DNA from 2 places in the Streptomyces sp. NPDC096136 genome. Region 1 is predicted to be linked to the other one. Evidence: riboswitches for the same ligand, from Rfam matches in the RefSeq annotation. Region 1 holds a riboswitch; the other holds the start of a gene.
The links. A riboswitch is a leader RNA that binds a small molecule or an ion and turns the genes downstream of it on or off. The one in region 1 is predicted to bind glycine.
Positions count from the first base shown of each region.

Region 1 (8,562 bases):
CTGGGAGAGCGACCAGTGGCCGGTGCTCTACAGCCAGGTCATGGACGCCGACATCCTCGTGCTCTGCGGCCCGATCTGGCTGGGCGACAACAGCTCGGTCATGAAGCAGGTCATCGAGCGGCTCTACGCCTGCTCCTCGCTGCTGAACGACAAGGGCCAGTACGCGTACTACGGGCGGGTCGGCGGGGCGCTGATCACCGGCAACGAGGACGGCGTCAAACACTGCGCCATGAACGTCCTCTACAGCCTCCAGCACCTGGGCTACGCCATCCCGCCGCAGGCCGACGCCGGCTGGATCGGCGAGGCGGGGCCCGGCCCCTCGTACCTGGACCCGGGCTCGGGCGGCCCCGAGAACGACTTCACCAACCGGAACACGACGTTCATGTCGTGGAACCTGATGCACCTCGCGGCGCTCCTCAAGCGCGCCGGGGGCGTCCCCGCCCACGGCAACCAGCGCTCCGCGTGGGACGCCGGCTGCCGTTTCGACTTCCCGAACCCGGAACACCGCTAGGGAGGGTCCTCAGCAGGTGTTCGGGTGCGCGACGTCCACCACGAGCCGCTCGGGCGCCTGCAGGACGGAGGTGCTGTAGGCGGGCTTGGTGTCGAAGGCGGCGCCGAAGGTCACGTACCCCTCGTAGTCGCCGGTCAGGGCGAGGCCCTTGAGCTTGCTCAGGCCGATCTGCTGGAGCTTGGGCCCCAGGTAGACGTTGTTGCCCGCCTCGTCGTGGCCGGCGGCGGGGTGCAGGCGGATCTCCAGGAAGTACTTCCCGGGTAGCGGCACGGGCTTGCCCGACCCGTCGTAGACCAGCTGGGAGACGGGCGTGACGGTGAACGGGGGCACGGAGCCCTGGAGGTCGACGACGATCCGGTCGTACGTGCAGTGACCGCCCCAGCGGGCGTTGACGACCAGCGGGGTGGCGGAGCGGACGGCCGCCGGGGCGGCGGCCGAGGCCGGTGCGGCGAGCGCGAGCCCTGCGGTCAGCAGGGCACCCGTGGCCAGGGCCACGAGCCGGCGGCGGTGCGGGTGGTGACGCATGGCGTCCCCCCGATCCTCTGAGACGGGGACTGACTGTCATCCGGTAGGACATCCCCGGGGGCCGTGCGGTTGCACGGGGCGGCCCGGCCGCCTCAGAAGGTCAGCAGCGCGCTCAGCTCCGCGTCCAGGTCGTAGTGGCGGTGCTCCTCCCCGCGCGGGACCAGCTCGGTCATCCGCCGGCACAGGCCGCGCAGGTCCTTGGCCCGCGCGGAGACCACGCAGCCGTGCTCGCCGTTGGTCAGGGCCAGCAGGATCCGCGGCTCGGTGCCCGTCCAGCGCGGCCACACCTGTATGTCGCCCTCCCCGGTGGCGGAGGTCTGCCCGTCGATCAGCAGCTCCCGCGAGAACACCCAGCGGGCTATCCGCGCACCGCCGCCCCGGAACTCCACGGCGACCTCGTACGGCCGGTCGGTGCGGTAGACGAAGACGCCCTCCAGGGGGACCGCCGTCGGTGCGGCCTCCAGCCGCATCGGCAGTACACGGTGTTCGGTGATGGCCATGGCGGCTGCCTCTCGTCGCGGGGTAACAGCGCCCCCCGCAGCACGCTAGTGCACCGACCGCCCCCCATCCGGGGGCCGAAGGTCCCGACCCGGGCGGGCCGTGGGACCTCTTTCGCCGGACGCGCGGAGGGGCCCGGCGCACCCGCGCCGGGCCCCTCGTCACGCTGCGTCGTTCAGGTCAGCACTCGATGACGTTCACCGCGAGGCCGCCGCGCGCGGTCTCCTTGTACTTGACCTTCATGTCCGCGCCGGTCTCCTTCATGGTCTTGATGACCTTGTCCAGGGAGACCTTGTGGCTGCCGTCGCCGCGCATCGCCATCCGGGCGGCCGTGACCGCCTTGACGGCCGCCATGCCGTTGCGCTCGATGCACGGGATCTGCACCAGGCCGCCGACCGGGTCGCAGGTCAGGCCCAGGTTGTGCTCCATGCCGATCTCGGCCGCGTTCTCCACCTGCTCCGGGGAGCCGCCCAGCACCTCGGCCAGGGCGCCCGCCGCCATGGAGCAGGCGGAGCCGACCTCGCCCTGGCAGCCGACCTCGGCGCCCGAGATGGAGGCGTTCTCCTTGAAGAGCATGCCGATCGCGCCCGCGGCCAGCAGGAAGCGCACCACGCCGTCCTCGTCCGCGCCGGGCACGAAGTTCACGTAGTAGTGCAGGACGGCCGGCAGGACGCCCGCGGCGCCGTTGGTGGGGGCGGTCACCACGCGCCCGCCCGCGGCGTTCTCCTCGTTCACCGCCATCGCGTAGATCGTCGTCCACTCGCTGCGGTGCAGCAGCGGGTCGCCCTCGGTGCGCAGCTGGCGCGCCGTGGCGGCGGCCCGGCGCTTGACGCGCAGCCCGCCCGGGAGGATGCCCTCGCGGGACATGCCGCGCGAGACGCAGGACTGCATGACCCGCCAGATCTCCAGGAGGCCCTCGCGGATCTCCTCCTCGGTGCGCCAGGCCTTCTCGTTCTCCATCATCAGGGAGGAGATCGACAGGCCGGTCTCGTTCGCGAGGCGGAGCATCTCGTCACCCGAGCGGAAGGGGTACTTCAGCACGGTGTCGTCGAGCTTGATCCGGTCCTCGCCGACCGCGTCCTCGTCCACGACGAAGCCGCCGCCGACCGAGTAGTAGGTCTTCTCCAGCAGCGGGGCGCCGGAGGCGTCGTAGGCGAAGAGGGTCATGCCGTTGGCGTGGTACGGCAGCGAGCGGCGGCGGTGCAGGATCAGCTGGCTCGGCTCGTCGAAGTCGATCTCGTGGACATCGCCTATCTCGGTGCCCAGCAGGCGCAGCTTCCCGGTGCGGCGGATCCGCTCGACCTCGTCGTCGGCGGTCTCGACGTCCACCGTGCGCGGGGAGTGGCCCTCCAGGCCCAGCAGGACCGCCTTGGGGGTGCCGTGGCCGTGGCCGGTGGCGCCGAGGGAGCCGAAGAGCTCCGCCCGCACGGCGGCGGTCTGGGCGAGGACGCCGTCCTTCTTCAGGCGCGACACGAACATGCGCGCCGCGCGCATCGGGCCGACCGTGTGGGAGGAGGAGGGGCCGATACCGATGGAGAAGAGGTCGAAGACGGAGATGGCCACTGGCGGACTCCCTTGTCGGCTCGTGGGGTGGAGAGGGGGCAGGGGTGTGGGTGGAGCGGGGTGGTGCAGGGGGGATCTGCGGATTTTGTCCGGCAGACGAGCGTAACGCGTGGAGATGAACGTTTCGGCTCGCGGAAGGGTCCGGCGGACGTGAGCCGCCTCGCGTTCCGGTGCCCCGGCGGGGGGAGGGGGGCCGGGGAAGAAGACAGAAAGGGGCCCGGCCCTGTGCGGTACAAGGCCGGACCCCCTCCTGGCCCGCTGCTAGAGCGACGGGTACAGCGGGAACTTCGCGGCGAGCGCGGAGACGCGCGCCTTGAGGTCGTCCGCGTCGAACGCCGGCTTCAGGGCCTGCGCGATGATCTCGGCGACCTCGCGGAAGTCCTCGGCGCCGAAGCCGCGGGTGGCCAGCGCCGGCGTACCGATGCGCAGACCCGAGGTGACCATCGGCGGGCGGGGGTCGTTCGGGATGGCGTTCCGGTTGACCGTGATGCCGATCTCGTGGAGCCGGTCCTCGGCCTGCTGGCCGTCCAGCTCGGAGTTGCGCAGGTCGACCAGGACCAGGTGCACGTCGGTGCCGCCGGAGAGGACGGAGACGCCCACCTCGGTGACGTCCGGCTGGACCAGGCGCTCGGCGATGATCTTCGCGCCCTCCAGGGTGCGCTCCTGGCGCTCCTTGAACTCGGGCGAGGCCGCGACCTTGAAGGAGACCGCCTTGGCCGCGATCACGTGCTCCAGCGGACCGCCCTGCTGGCCCGGGAAGACCGCGGAGTTGATCTTCTTGGCCAGCTCCTGCGTCGACAGGATGACACCGCCGCGCGGACCGCCGAGGGTCTTGTGCGTGGTGGTGGTGACGACGTGGGCGTGCGGCACCGGGTTCGGGTGCAGACCCGCGGCGACCAGGCCCGCGAAGTGGGCCATGTCGACCATCAGGTACGCGCCGACCTCGTCCGCGATCCGGCGGAAGGCGGCGAAGTCCAGCTGGCGCGGGTAGGCGGACCAGCCGGCGACGATCAGCTGCGGCTTGGACTCCTTGGCGAGGCGCTCGACCTCGGCCATGTCGACCTGGCCGGACTCGTCGACGTGGTACGGGACCACGTTGTAGAGCTTGCCGGAGAAGTTGATCTTCATGCCGTGGGTCAGGTGACCGCCGTGGGCCAGGTTCAGGCCCATGATCGTGTCGCCCGGCTTCAGCAGCGCGAACATCGCGGCGGCGTTGGCCTGCGCACCGGAGTGCGGCTGGACGTTCGCGGCCTCGGCGCCGAAGAGCGCCTTGATGCGGTCGATCGCGATCTGCTCGACCACGTCGACGTGCTCGCAGCCGCCGTAGTAGCGGCGGCCCGGGTAGCCCTCGGCGTACTTGTTGGTCAGGACCGAGCCCTGGGCCTCCATGACGGCGACCGGAGCGAAGTTCTCCGACGCGATCATTTCCAGGGTCGACTGCTGGCGCACGAGCTCGGCGTCGACGGCGGCGGCGACGTCGGGGTCGAGCTCGTGGAGGGGGGTGTTCAGAACGGACATCAGGATCCCCTGGGGTGTCAGTTACCGGTGGTGAGGGCGGTGTACTCGTCGAAGGACAGCGCGTCCTTGGGCTCCTCCGAGAGCTTCACCTTGAACAGCCAGCCACCCTCGAACGGGGCGGAGTTCACCAGCGCCGGGTCGTCCACGACGTCCTGGTTGAACTCGACGATCTCACCGGAGACGGGGGAGTAGAGGTCGCTGACCGACTTCGTCGACTCCAGCTCGCCACAGGTCTCGCCCTCGGTGACGGTGTCGCCGACCTCGGGGAGCTGGGCGTAGACGACGTCACCGAGCGCGTCGGCGGCGAAGGCCGTGATGCCGACCGTCGCGACGCCGTCGACGGCGTCCGACAGCCACTCGTGCTCCTTGGTGTAACGCAGCTGCTGGGGGTTGCTCATGGCCTGATTCTCCTGGATGCGGTGCGGTGGATACGAACGGTGGTCTTGCGTGCCGGCGGGGGCCGCCGGCGGGGTCCCGGGGACCCCGGGGGTCACTTCTGCCGCTTGTAGAACGGCAGGGCCACGACCTCGTACGGCTCATGCGTACCGCGAATGTCCACGCCGACACCGGAGGTGCCGGGCGCGGCGTGCTCCGCGTCGACGTACGCCATCGCGATCGGCTTGCCCAGCGTCGGGGACGGGGCGCCGGAGGTGACCTCGCCGATCACCTTGCCGTCGGCGACCACGGAGAACCCGGCGCGCGGGACGCGGCGGCCCTCGGCGACCAGGCCGACCAGCTTGCGCGGGGCCTGCGTGGCGGCGCGCTCGGCGGCGGCCTCCAGGGCGGCGCGGCCGACGAAGTCGCCCTCCTTCTCGAACTTCACGACCCGGCCCAGCCCGGCGTCGAAGGGCGTGAGGGAGGTGGTGAGCTCGTGCCCGTACAGCGGCATGCCCGCCTCCAGGCGCAGGGTGTCGCGGCAGGACAGGCCGGCCGGCACCAGGCCGACGCCCTCGCCGGCCTTGGCCAGCGCCTGCCACAGCTCCACGGCGTGCTCGGGGGAGACGAACAGCTCGAAGCCGTCCTCGCCCGTGTAGCCGGTCCGGGCGATCAGCGCGGGCACGCCCGCGACGGTGCCCGGCAGGCCCGCGTAGTACTTCAGGCCGTCCAGGTCGGCGTCGGTCAGCGAGGCCAGGATGCCGGGGGACTCGGGGCCCTGGACTGCGATCAGCGCGTACGCCTCGCGGTCGTCGCGGACCTCGGTGTCGAAGCCGGCGGCGCGCTCGGCCAGGGCGTCCAGGACCACCTGGGCGTTGGAGGCGTTGGCGACGACCATGTACTCGGTCTCGCCGAGGCGGTAGACGATCAGGTCGTCGAGGATCCCGCCGTCCTCCTGGCAGATGTGCGTGTAGCGCGCGCGGCCGACGCCGACGGTGGAGATGTTCCCGACGAGGGCGTAGTCGAGCGCCTTGACGGCCTCGGGGCCCTGGACGGTGATCTCGCCCATGTGGGAGAGGTCGAACAGGCCGGCCTTGGTGCGCACGGCGTTGTGCTCGTCGCGCTCGCTGGCGTAGCGCAGCGGCATGTCCCAGCCCGCGAAGTCGGTCATGGTCGCACCGAGCGACCGGTGCAGCGCGTCGAGCGCGGTCAGGCGGGGGGCAGTGCTCATGGGTGTGGCTCCCGGGTCCCAGGGCATGACATGACGAGGACGATCCTCCCCATCTGTCATCGGAACCTGAGAGGTTCGCCGAGAGTTCCCGCGCGGGGAACGCCGACTTGCACCTTGGGTGGAGCTGCGGACAGCTCGCTTTTCAGATCTGCCTCATCCACGCGGTACGGGGCCTGAGAGATTCAAGGGAGGAACTTGCTCCTTCGGCGCCCGGGCACGGCCTCACGGCCAGCCGGGACTCTCCCGCGCGGATTCAAGCGGCCGGTATGCAGTTGGTGTCCAGATGGCGCACATCATTGCACGGGTCGGGCGGAAGCGGGCAGCGGGGCCCGAAAGAACGTACGGAACACCAAAGGCCCCGGTGGCCCCGGCGGTCCCAGGTGGCGGACGTCCCGCCCGGAACCGGAGGGCGCGGATTACCGTCTCTTTACATTCAGCGGGCACAGGGCCCTCACGGCCCGAGTCGGGGGGAGACGATCACGTGCGGAGATTCGGAGTGGTGACCAGTACGGGAGCGGTGGACGGGACCCGGGTGCGGCCCCTCGCCGCCCCGGCCGCCTGCACGGTCCGCGACCTGCGCGGATCGGCCGCCCGGAGCCCTCGGAGCCTGAGCTTCCGCGTGGGGGACATCGTCGTGGTGTCCGGTCTGCCGGGTGGCGGCAAGAGCACCCTGATCAAGCGGGCGGCCCCCGGCGGCGGCATCGACTCCCAGGACGTCCGCGAGCGCTGGGAGCGCCGGATGCCGCGGGCGCTGCCGTACGCGGCGTACCGCCCGCTGGTCCGCGCGGCCCACTACTGGGCCCTGTGGCGCGAGCTGCGCTCCGGCGCGTCCGTAGTCGTCCACGACTGCGGCACCCAGTCCTGGGTCCGGGCCCTCCTGGCGGCCACCGTCCGCCGCCGGGGCAGCCGCCTCCACCTCCTCCTGCTGGACACCACCCCGGAGGAGGCCCTCGCGGGCCAGGAGTCCCGGGGTCGCGGGGTCTCGCCGTACGCCTTCGCGCGCCACCGCGCGGCGGTGACCCGCCTCCTGGCTGCCGCCGCCGCGGGCCGCTCCCCGAGGGGCTGCGCCACCACCACCCTCCTGGACCGCCCGTCGGCGGCGACGCTGACGGAGATCACCTTCACGCCCTGACCCGGCCCGGGTGCGCCGCGGGGCCATCCACAGCCCCGCCGGCGTTTGAGGCGCGGGGTCCGGGGCGGAGCCCCAGGAGACGGGGAGAGGGCGGGGCGGGGAGAGGGCGGGGCGGGGAGACGGCTCCGCGCGGCGGCCCGCACCCGGTGCCCCGCTCCACCGGCGGAGCCACCCGGTAGCCTCGGGGCCACATCCACGGGACGCACCACAAAGGCAGGGGCACATGCAGGGCAACGGCTGGCCGGCGAACGAGTTGGAACAGGTGCTCGGAACGGCCCTCGGGCAGCCGGACGCCGGCCCCCGCATCCTGGAGGCCCTGGGCCGCGCCCGTGTCTGGGTGCCGCTCCCGCAGGGCGGCGGCCCCGACAGCACCTCCCTCGACCTCCCCACCATGCTGATCGCCGGCGAGGCCTACGTCCCGGTCTACAGCTCCGAGGCCCAGTTCCGCTCCGCCGCCGGCCCCGCCATGGACTTCGCCGTCGCCCCCGCCGTGGAGTTCGCCCGCGGCCTGCCCCCGCAGCTCGGCATCGCCGTCAACCCCGAGGGCGCCGTCGGCGTCCCCCTGCCGCCCGCCGCCGTCGCGCAGCTCTGCCGCACCGGCCGGACCGAGCTCGACGGCCCCGCCAGCGGCGCCCGCGTCCGGCTCTTCGAGCCCGACTGGCAGGACGACCCCGTCGACTTCCTCACCGCCGCCGCCGAGGAGTTCCGCGCCACCGGCGTCGTCTCCGCCGCGCACCGCTGCCTGGCCAGCGTCGAGGGCAAGGACCCCGAGCTCTACATCGGCGTCCAGCTGGTGGGATGGGACGCCGGATCCCGGACCGCCCCGCTGGAGGCGCTCGGCCGGGCGCTCGCCCGCGTGCCGGCGCCCTGGCCGGTGCAGTTGATCCTGCTGGAGGCCGCCGAGGACCCGGTCACGGACTGGATTCGTGAGCGCGTGCGCCCCTTCTACCTCCCGTAGCGCCGCTTAAGCTGTTCGGGACGTGGAGACGACGGGCGGACGAAGACGAAGAGGGGTACCGGGTGAGTGCGTCAGGCACGGCCGCGGCCGGGCAGGTCGAGCACATGCTGCGCCAGGTGACTCCCGGGCGCTATGAGAGCTACGAGTCATTCCTGCACGCCCTCGCCGAGGGCCGGCTGTGGATGCTGCTCTGGCAGGGGCAGCCGGGCTCACCGGACGCCCAGTACGGCGGGATGGAGGTCGAGGGGCTC
Region 1 is NZ_JBIWFZ010000015.1:143,348-151,909, forward strand. It holds gene ACIRBY_RS27235 (flavodoxin family protein) at 1-511, shown strand, start outside; gene ACIRBY_RS27240 (hypothetical protein) at 521-1,036, opposite strand; gene ACIRBY_RS27245 (SsgA family sporulation/cell division regulator) at 1,129-1,536, opposite strand; gene ACIRBY_RS27250 (L-serine ammonia-lyase) at 1,715-3,097, opposite strand; gene glyA (serine hydroxymethyltransferase) at 3,359-4,615, opposite strand; gene gcvH (glycine cleavage system protein GcvH) at 4,633-5,013, opposite strand; gene gcvT (glycine cleavage system aminomethyltransferase GcvT) at 5,106-6,221, opposite strand; glycine riboswitch at 6,374-6,477, opposite strand; gene ACIRBY_RS27270 (AAA family ATPase) at 6,739-7,353, shown strand; gene ACIRBY_RS27275 (enhanced serine sensitivity protein SseB) at 7,577-8,311, shown strand; gene ACIRBY_RS27280 (enhanced serine sensitivity protein SseB C-terminal domain-containing protein) at 8,374-8,562, shown strand, end outside.

Region 2 (8,562 bases), on a different contig from region 1:
GTCGCCGCCGAAGTGACCCGGCTTGGCCAGGCCCACCAAGGCGTTCAGGTTGGCGCCGTCCACGTAGACCTGGCCGCCCGCCTCGTGCACCCGGGCGCAGATGTCGGCGACGTGCTCCTCGAACACGCCGTGCGTCGACGGGTACGTGATCATGAGCACGGCGAGCTCGTCGCGGTGCTGCTCGATCTTGGCGCGGAGGTCCTCGGTGTCCACCTCGCCGTCGTCGGCGGTCTTGACGACGACGACCTTCATGCCGGCCATCACGGCGCTCGCGGCGTTGGTGCCGTGCGCGGAGGACGGGATGAGGCAGATGGTGCGCTGCTCGTCGCCGTTCGCACGGTGGTAGGCGCGCACGGCCAGCAGGCCGGCGAGCTCGCCCTGGGAGCCGGCGTTCGGCTGGATGGAGACCTTGTCGTAGCCGGTGACCTCGCAGAGACGTTCCTCCAGCTCGTTGATGAGCGTGAGGTACCCCTCGGCCTGCTCGACCGGGGCGAAGGGGTGCAGCTGGCCGAACTCGGGCCAGGTCACCGGCTCCATCTCGGTGGTCGCGTTGAGCTTCATGGTGCAGGAGCCCAGCGGGATCATGCCGCGGTCCAGCGCGTAGTCCTTGTCCGAGAGCTTGCGCAGGTAGCGCAGCATCGCGGTCTCGGAGCGGTGCTGGTGGAAGACCGGGTGGGTCAGGTACGCGTCCGAGCGCAGCACGCCCTCGGGCAGCGCGTCCCCGGTGGTGGCGTCCAGGGCCTCGATGTCCGCGGAGACGCCGAAGGCGGCCCAGACGGCCTCGAGGTCGGCGCGCAGGGTGGTCTCGTCACAGGAGATCGAGACGTGGTCGGCGTCCGCCTGGTGGAGGTTCACGCCGCCCTCGCGCGCGGCGGCGACGACCTCGGCGGCCTTGCCGGGCACCCGGGCGGTGACGGTGTCGAAGAAGGAGCCGTGCACCAGCTCGACCCCGCCGGCCGTCAGGCCCGCGGCGAGCAGCGCGGCGTAGCGGTGGGTGCGCAGGGCGATCGTCTTCAGGCCGTCCGGGCCGTGGTAGACGGCGTACATGCCGGCCATGACGGCGAGCAGGACCTGCGCGGTGCAGATGTTGCTGGTGGCCTTCTCGCGGCGGATGTGCTGCTCGCGGGTCTGGAGGGCCAGACGGTAGGCCTTGTTGCCGTCCGCGTCCACGGAGACGCCGACGAGGCGGCCGGGCAGCGAGCGGGCGTGCTTGGCCTGGACGGCCATGTAGCCGGCGTGCGGGCCGCCGAAGCCCATCGGGACGCCGAAGCGCTGGGTGGTGCCGACGGCGATGTCCGCGCCGAGGGCGCCCGGGGAGGCCAGCAGGGTCAGCGCGAGCAGGTCGGCGGAGACGGTGACGATCGCACCGAGCCCGTGGGCCTGGTCGATGACGGCCTTGATGTCGCGCACGGCGCCGGAGGCGCCCGGGTACTGGAGGAGCACGCCGTAGACGCCGCGCTCGGCGATCTCGGCGGGGATGCCCTCGGAGAGGTCCGCGACGACGACCTCGATGCCGATCGGCTCGGCGCGGGTCTCGATCACGGCGATGGTCTGCGGCAGCGCGTCGGCGTCCACCAGGAAGACGTTGCCCTTGACCTTGCCCACGCGGCGGGCGAGCGTCATGGCCTCGGCGGCGGCGGTGCCCTCGTCGAGCAGGGAGGCGCCGGAGGTCGGCAGGCCGGTCAGCTCGGCGACGACGGTCTGGAAGTTCAGCAGGGCCTCCAGGCGGCCCTGCGAGATCTCCGGCTGGTACGGGGTGTAGGCCGTGTACCAGGCGGGGTTCTCCATGACGTTGCGCAGGATCACCGGCGGCGTGAAGGTCCCGTAGTAACCGAGACCGATCATCGACGACAGGACCTGGTTGCGGTCGGCGAGCGAGCGCAGCTCGGCGAGCACCTCGGCCTCGGTCCGCGCCTCGGGCAGGTTCAGCGCTTCGGCGGTCTTGATCACATCCGGTACCGCGGCGGCGGTCAGCTCGTCGAGGGAGCCGTAGCCCACCTGGGCGAGCATCTTCGCCTGCGCCTCGGCGTCCGGGCCGATGTGACGCTGCTCGAAGGGGATGCCCCGCTCGAGCTGGGAGAGCGGAATGCGGTTGGCGGTCATTACGGAGGCCTCCTGGTCGTACGACCTGCGAGGGGCACCACGGCGCGGGCACCCGGACGGCCTCCCCCTCTGTCATCTCAACCTGAGAGCTTCACCGGAGTCTCGGGGGTCGCCCGTCGTCCGGCTTTCACCGTCGGTGAGGAGTGGGACCGGCACTGCGCGCCCGGCACCCGCTCCTGCTTTCCAGAGTGGCCTCGTCGCGTGCGGTACGTATGCCTGAGAGATTCCGGGGAGGATTTGCTCCTTCGGCGCCTCCGTCGAGCTCACTCGGAGGACTCTCCCGCACAGGGTCAACAGCCGCCACCCAGCCTACCAGCGAGGATCTGGACCCTCCCTCGAGTGGCCCCCTATCGGAATATGCACTTTTGTAGTCATTACGGATGACTGCGACCACGTGGAGGGACCGTGCAGACCGACATCGATCCGCGCAGCCTGATCGGCCGCAAGGCGTTCGACCGGAACGGGGCCAAGATCGGCACCGTGGACGAGGTCTACCTGGACGACGCCACGGGCGTCCCTGAGTGGGCCGCGGTCCGCACCGGCCTGTTCGGCAGGGACGCCTTCGTCCCGCTGGAGCCGAGCGAGGTGGTCGGAGAGGTGCTGCGCGTCCCCTTCGAACGCTCCCTGATCAAGGACGCCCCCGACTTCGGCGTGGGCCGCCACCTCTCCCCCGAACAGGAGCTCCAGCTGTACCACCACTACGGCCTGGACGTGTCCATGCCCGGCGACCTCCACCTCCCCCCGCCGGAGAAGCGCTAGGGCGCGCCGTCCGGAGCGGGCCGGCCCACGAGGGGCAGCGGGTCGGAGGCCTCCAGCTCGGGGTCGTCCACCAGGAACGTACGGACCCGCCCGGGCGGCGACCCGGGCCGCTCGAAGCGCACGGTCACCCGCCCGACCCCGCTGCCCTGGACCCACCCGGGCCCGTACACCGCGTGCCGTACGTCGCTGCCCGCGGGCCAGTGCCGCACCGCGGCGGCGTACGGGTCCTCCCCGGGCGCCGCGGCGGCCCCGGGGCCCCCTGGAGCCCCCGGGATCCCTGGTTTCCCCGGCGCCCCGGGGGCGGCCGCGCCCCCGGCCGTCCCGTCCGCCTCCAGGGCCCCTTCCGCCCCGGCGGCGGCCTCCTCCGTGCCCGCGCCGAGCGCCTGGGCGAAGAGGTCCTCCTGGGTGTAGTCCGCGAGCCCGGTCACGCCGACCCCCAGGAGCCGCACCCCGCCCGTGGTGTCCACGCCCTCCAGGAGCCGCGCGGCCGCCTCGCGCACCACGGCCGGATCGTCGGTGGGCCCGCGCAGGGTCTCGGAGCGGGTCAGGGTGGAGAAGTCGTAGCGGCGCACCTTGAGGACGATGGTGCGCCCCGAGTGGCCGGAGGCCCGCAGCCGTCCCACGCACCGGTCGGAGAGCCGCTGCACCTCGAAGCGGATCCGCACCCGGTCGTGCAGGTCGACGTCGAAGGTGTCCTCCACCGACACCGACTTCGCGTCCCGCTCCGCGACCACCGGCCGGTCGTCCAGCCCCAGGGCCATCCGGTAGAGGCCCACCCCGTGCGCCCGGCCCACCATCCGGACCAGCTCGTCCTCTCCGGCCTCGGCCAGCTCCCCCACCGTGGTGATCCCGGCCCGGCGCAGGTGCTCCCCGGTCGCCGGGCCCACCCCGGGCAGGGTCCGCACCGACATCGGGGCGAGCAGCGCGCGCTCGGTGCCGGGCTCGATCAGCAGCAGCCCGTCCGGCTTGGCCTCCTCGGAGGCGACCTTGGCGAGCATCTTCGACCCGGCCAGGCCCACCGACCCGCTGAGGCCCGTGGCGGCCGTGATGTCGGCCCGCAGCCGCTCCCCCGCGGCCCGGGCGCCCGCGGAGTCGAAGGCGCTGCCGCCCGCCTCCAGGTCCACGAAGGCCTCGTCCAGGCTGAGCGGCTCCACCAGGGGCGACAGCTCGCGCAGCAGGCCCATGACGATCTCGCTGACCTCGCGGTAGAGCAGGAAGCGGGGGATCAGGTAGGCGCCGTTGGGGCAGAGCCGGCGGGCCTGGGCGGTCGGCATCGCCGAGTGCACCCCGAAGCGCCGGGCCTCGTACGAGGCGGTGGCCACCACCCCGCGCGGGCCGAGGCCGCCGACGATCACGGCCTTCCCGCGCAGACTGGGCTTCGACGCCTGCTCCACGGAGGCGTAGAAGGCGTCCATGTCCAGATGCAGGATGGTCGGCGCGGTTCTCACGGCACCGATGCTGCCCCATGCCACTGACAACGCGCGGGTGCGCCCGGCCCGCGCCCGGCGGCCCCGCCCGGGCCGGCCGCCGGCCCGGGCGTCAGCCGGCCCGGTTGCGGCGGGCGGCGAGCTCGTCGGACGGGTTGTGGCCGACCACGGTCTCGCCGGTGTCCACGCGCTCCCCGTGCAGCTGCGAGAGGGCGTTCTCCACGTCGCGCCAGACCACGCCGACCGCGATGCCGAAGACCCCCTGGCCGCCCTGGAGCAGGCTCACGACCTGGTCCGGGGAGGTGCACTCGTAGACGGTCGCGCCGTCGCTCATCAGCGTCATGCGCTCCAGGTCCGAGAATCCCCGGCCGCGCAGGTGCTGCACGGCGGTGCGGATGTTCTGGAGGGCCACCCCGGTGTCCAGGAAACGCTTGACGATCTTGAGGACGACGACGTCGCGGAAGCTGTACAGCCGCTGGGTCCCCGAACCGTAGGCGGGCCGCACGCTGGGCTCCACGAGCCCGGTGCGCGCCCAGTAGTCCAGCTGCCGGTAGGTGATCCCGGCGGCGGCGCACGCCGTCGGTCCGCGGTAGCCGACCTGCTCGGGCGCCGGCGCGTCGTCCACCGGTCCGACCGGCTTCGACGCCGGCTGACGGTGCGCGGCACCCGACCCGCCGCCGAGCAGCGGGGACGGACCACCGTCACTCCGTACGGGGATGCCCCCGGTCGTACCGTCGCCCGTGGTCCTCACGCCGACCCTCCGTCCTTGACCTGCCACCTTGAAGGTAGGCAGTGACCCGGGGTGCGTCAACGATCGCCACACTCGGCACGCCGAGTGATAATCACCCTGAGAGTGGTTTCCCGTACCCCATTGCGGGGAAAGGCTACTCGAATGGGCTGAATGTCCCGGGTGGACGACGCGGTGCGCGCCGTGCCCGCCTCCGGCCCTACTGAGGGCCCGTGCCGAAGTCCTCGGGAGAGATCTGGTCGAGGAACTCGCGGAACTTCTCCACCTCGTCCTCCTGCTCGTCGGGAATCGCGATTCCGGCGTCGTCCAGCACGCCGTCGCTGCCGTAGATCGGCGTCCCCGTCCGCAGGGCCAGTGCTATGGCGTCGGAAGGCCGCGCGCTCACCTCGACGCCACTGGCGAAGACCAGCTCCGCGTAGAAGACGCCCTCCCGCAGATCCGTGATCCGGACCTCGGTCAGCTCCTCGCCGACCGCCTCCAGCACGTCCTTGAACAGGTCGTGCGTCAGCGGCCTGGCCGGGGCCATTCCCTGTTGCGCGAAGGCAATGGCGGTCGCCTCCCCAGGACCGATCCAGATGGGGAGGTACCGGTCGCCTCCCACTTCACGCAGGAGCACGATCGGCTGGTTGGAGGGCATTTCCACCCGGACACCCACAACGTCGAGCTCGTTCACACAGCAACCCTAGGACCTGCCCGGCAGGTTTGGGTAGTCGGGGCCCGGTCGGGGCGCCCGTGTTCAGTGGAGCCGCACCCCGAGAGCGGCCTGTACGAAGGCCTCGTGGAGCCGTACGGAGAGCCCAGCGAGCTCCTTCATCGTGGCCTCGGCGTGCGCCCTGGTCTGCGGATTGCGGTGCCGGCGCAGCGGTGCGACCACCTGCTCCACCAGACCGGCCTCCCGGTCGGCCGCCGCCTTCATGGCCCGCAGGTGGCGCGGTTCCAGTCCGAAGCGGCCGAGGTCGGCGATCAGGCGGGCCACGGCCACGGCCTCGGCGCCGAACCCGCCGGCGGCCTCCTCGCAGACGAGCCCGTACGACTCCCACTCGGCGAGCTGCTCCTCGTCCGCCTCGGCGGCGGCGATCAGCTCGGCCCGTCCGACCCGGGCCGCGGCGGGCGGCGCCCCGCCCGCCTCCCCGTACCCGCCGGAGCCCTCGACGGACTCGCCGTGCGCGGCCGGAGCCGGAATCCGGATCTGCTCGCCCCGGTCGAGCGCGTCGAGCTGCTCGCGGATGACCTTCAGCGGCAGGTAGTGGTCGCGCTGGAGGCGCAGGACGCGCGCGAGCCGCTCCACGTCGTCCGTGCTGAACTTGCGGTATCCGGAAGGCGTGCGCCGGGGCTCGACGAGCCCCTCCGCCTCCAGGAAGCGGATCTTCGAGATCGTGACTTCGGGGAACTCGTCGCGCAGCATGGTGAGCACCGTGCCGATGCTCACCAGCTGCCCGGCCGAGCCGGCGGTTCCGGCGGCGCCCTTCTTCGGGGCGCCGCCGGTCGGGGTGCGCAGCATGGGACCTTCCCTCCGGAGGTCCCCCCGGACGGAGTCCGGGGGTGGGGGTCAGACGCCCCGCAGGCTCGCGTAGAAGACGAGCCGGTACTTGCCGATCTGCACCTCGTCGCCGTTGTGCAGGGCGACCGAGTCGATCGGCTCGCGGTTCACGTACGTGCCGTTGAGGCTGCCGACGTCGGCGACGGTGAAGCCGCCCTCGGGGCCCCGGCGGAACTCGACGTGGAGCCGGGAGACGGTGACGTCGTCCAGGAAGATGTCGCTCTGCGGGTGCCGGCCCGCCGTGGTCAGCTCCCCGTCCAGCAGGAAGCGGCTGCCCGAGTTGGGGCCGCGCCGCACGATGAGCAGGGCGGAACCCGGGGGCAGTGCCTCCACCGCGGCCTGGGCCTCGGGGGAGAGCGAGGGCGACATGTGCTGTCCGGTCGCCTCGGCCTCGTAGGCCTCCAGGCCGGAGATCGAGATCGTGGACGTGGTCTCCGAGGCGCGCTCCGGCGTCAGACCCGCCCGCAGCGGCGCCCCGCAGTTGGAGCAGAAACGGCTCGCCGCATCGCTGCGGTGCCCGCACCTGCCGCACGTCTGCTCGGCCGACATGGACGGCTCCTCGCGCCGCGGCCGGCCCGCGGCAGCGCTGGTGGCGTACGGATCGGAAGCAAACCCTCCACCCGCACCCGGGGTTGACGGGTCTCCGAAACCTATGCGCCCGGCAGCCGAAGGGTCGGCGGAGGGCGCGCCCTGCGCCCCCGCGCCGGCCCCGGGGCCGGCCACCTCGTCACGGAAGAGCGGCCGGTCTCCCTGGCCCTCTCCCTCGCCGTGGCCCGCACGGTGGCGTGCCGTACCGCTTTCCTCGCGGTTCTTCTTGCCGAACAACTTCTCAAACAACTTCACGGGCGATTCCCCTTGACCGAAACAGACCCGCCCGTGGGGCAGGACGAACTCCGCATACACACACCTGCCGACCCGGACATTCTGACAACGTCCGTAACCACCAGACAGTTTCCACCACGCACCGCGACTTCGGTGCGTCGACCCCCCGCAGGCGTCCGCCCGCGTGGGACCGTCCTCGTTCCGCTCCGTCTCACGGCGATGACGACCGAGCGTAGTCAGGCTGCTTCGCAGCCCGCAAGGCATCCACAATGATCTTCGCCGACCGTGTGACGGCGACCGTGGCCTGTTCCTTCTCCATGGTCTGCACGACACCGCCCGGGATGTTGAGCGCCGGCTCCAGGTCCTGCGGCCTGCCGATCACCCTGAACTCGTAGGGTTGTGTGATCTTCTTGCCGTCGATCGCGACCCCACCGCCCTCGTCCGAGAAGTACGATCCCGCCACCACGCGCACGCCGTTGATCTGGATCGCCTCGGCCCCGGCCGCCCGCAGCTCCTGGAGGGTGTCCAGCAGCTGGTCGGAGCGCACCTGGCCCTTGGCGTCGGTGATCTTCAGCGTGATGCCCGGTCCCTGTGCGGCCACGGTACCGGCCAGGATGCCCAGTTGCCGCTCCCGCTCCAGCGTCTGCCTGCGGGCCTCCTCGGCCTGGTTGGAGCTGCTCTGGAGCTCCCTGCGCTGGTCGTCCAGCTTCTGCTTCTCGTCCTCCAGGCGCTTGGTCCGCCCGTCCAGCTCGTCCAGGATGCGCACGAGGTCCTCCTGGCGGGCGCCGCGAAGCGGCGCGCTGGAGTCGCTGTTGGAGCGCACCTGGATGGCGAGCCCGAGACCCAGGACGAACAGCAGCAGCGCCACGATCAGTTGGGCCCGGCTGAACCGCGGCGGCCACAGCCCGGCCGCCAGGCGCTGCCGCCCGGTCTCCTCCGGCTCCGGCCGAGGCGCGCCGGGAGGCGTCGCGTCCGGCTGCGGGGCGCCCGGGAGCGGCGCCTGCGGCCCCTGGCCCCCGGCACGCTCCGTCGCACGCTCCGTCGGCTCCGGCTCCGGTCCCGGCTCCCCCTGGGGGGTGTTGTCGGCGCTCATCGGCCTCACGCCCGGAAGACGTGCCGGCGGATGGCCGCCGCGTTGGAGAAGATCCGGATGCCGAGGACCA
Region 2 is NZ_JBIWFZ010000020.1:4,657-13,218, reverse strand. It holds gene gcvP (aminomethyl-transferring glycine dehydrogenase) at 1-2,103, opposite strand, end outside; glycine riboswitch at 2,298-2,396, opposite strand; gene ACIRBY_RS30425 (PRC-barrel domain-containing protein) at 2,509-2,862, shown strand; gene ACIRBY_RS30420 (DNA polymerase IV) at 2,859-4,310, opposite strand; gene ACIRBY_RS30415 (MerR family transcriptional regulator) at 4,402-5,040, opposite strand; gene ACIRBY_RS30410 (bifunctional nuclease family protein) at 5,237-5,710, opposite strand; gene ACIRBY_RS30405 (MerR family transcriptional regulator) at 5,774-6,538, opposite strand; gene ACIRBY_RS30400 (FHA domain-containing protein) at 6,587-7,528, opposite strand; gene ACIRBY_RS30395 (DUF881 domain-containing protein) at 7,611-8,501, opposite strand; gene ACIRBY_RS30390 (small basic family protein) at 8,498-8,562, opposite strand, start outside.
Region 2: linked by a shared signal. The riboswitch ahead of gcvP (aminomethyl-transferring glycine dehydrogenase) and the one ahead of gcvT (glycine cleavage system aminomethyltransferase GcvT) in region 1 are both predicted to bind glycine.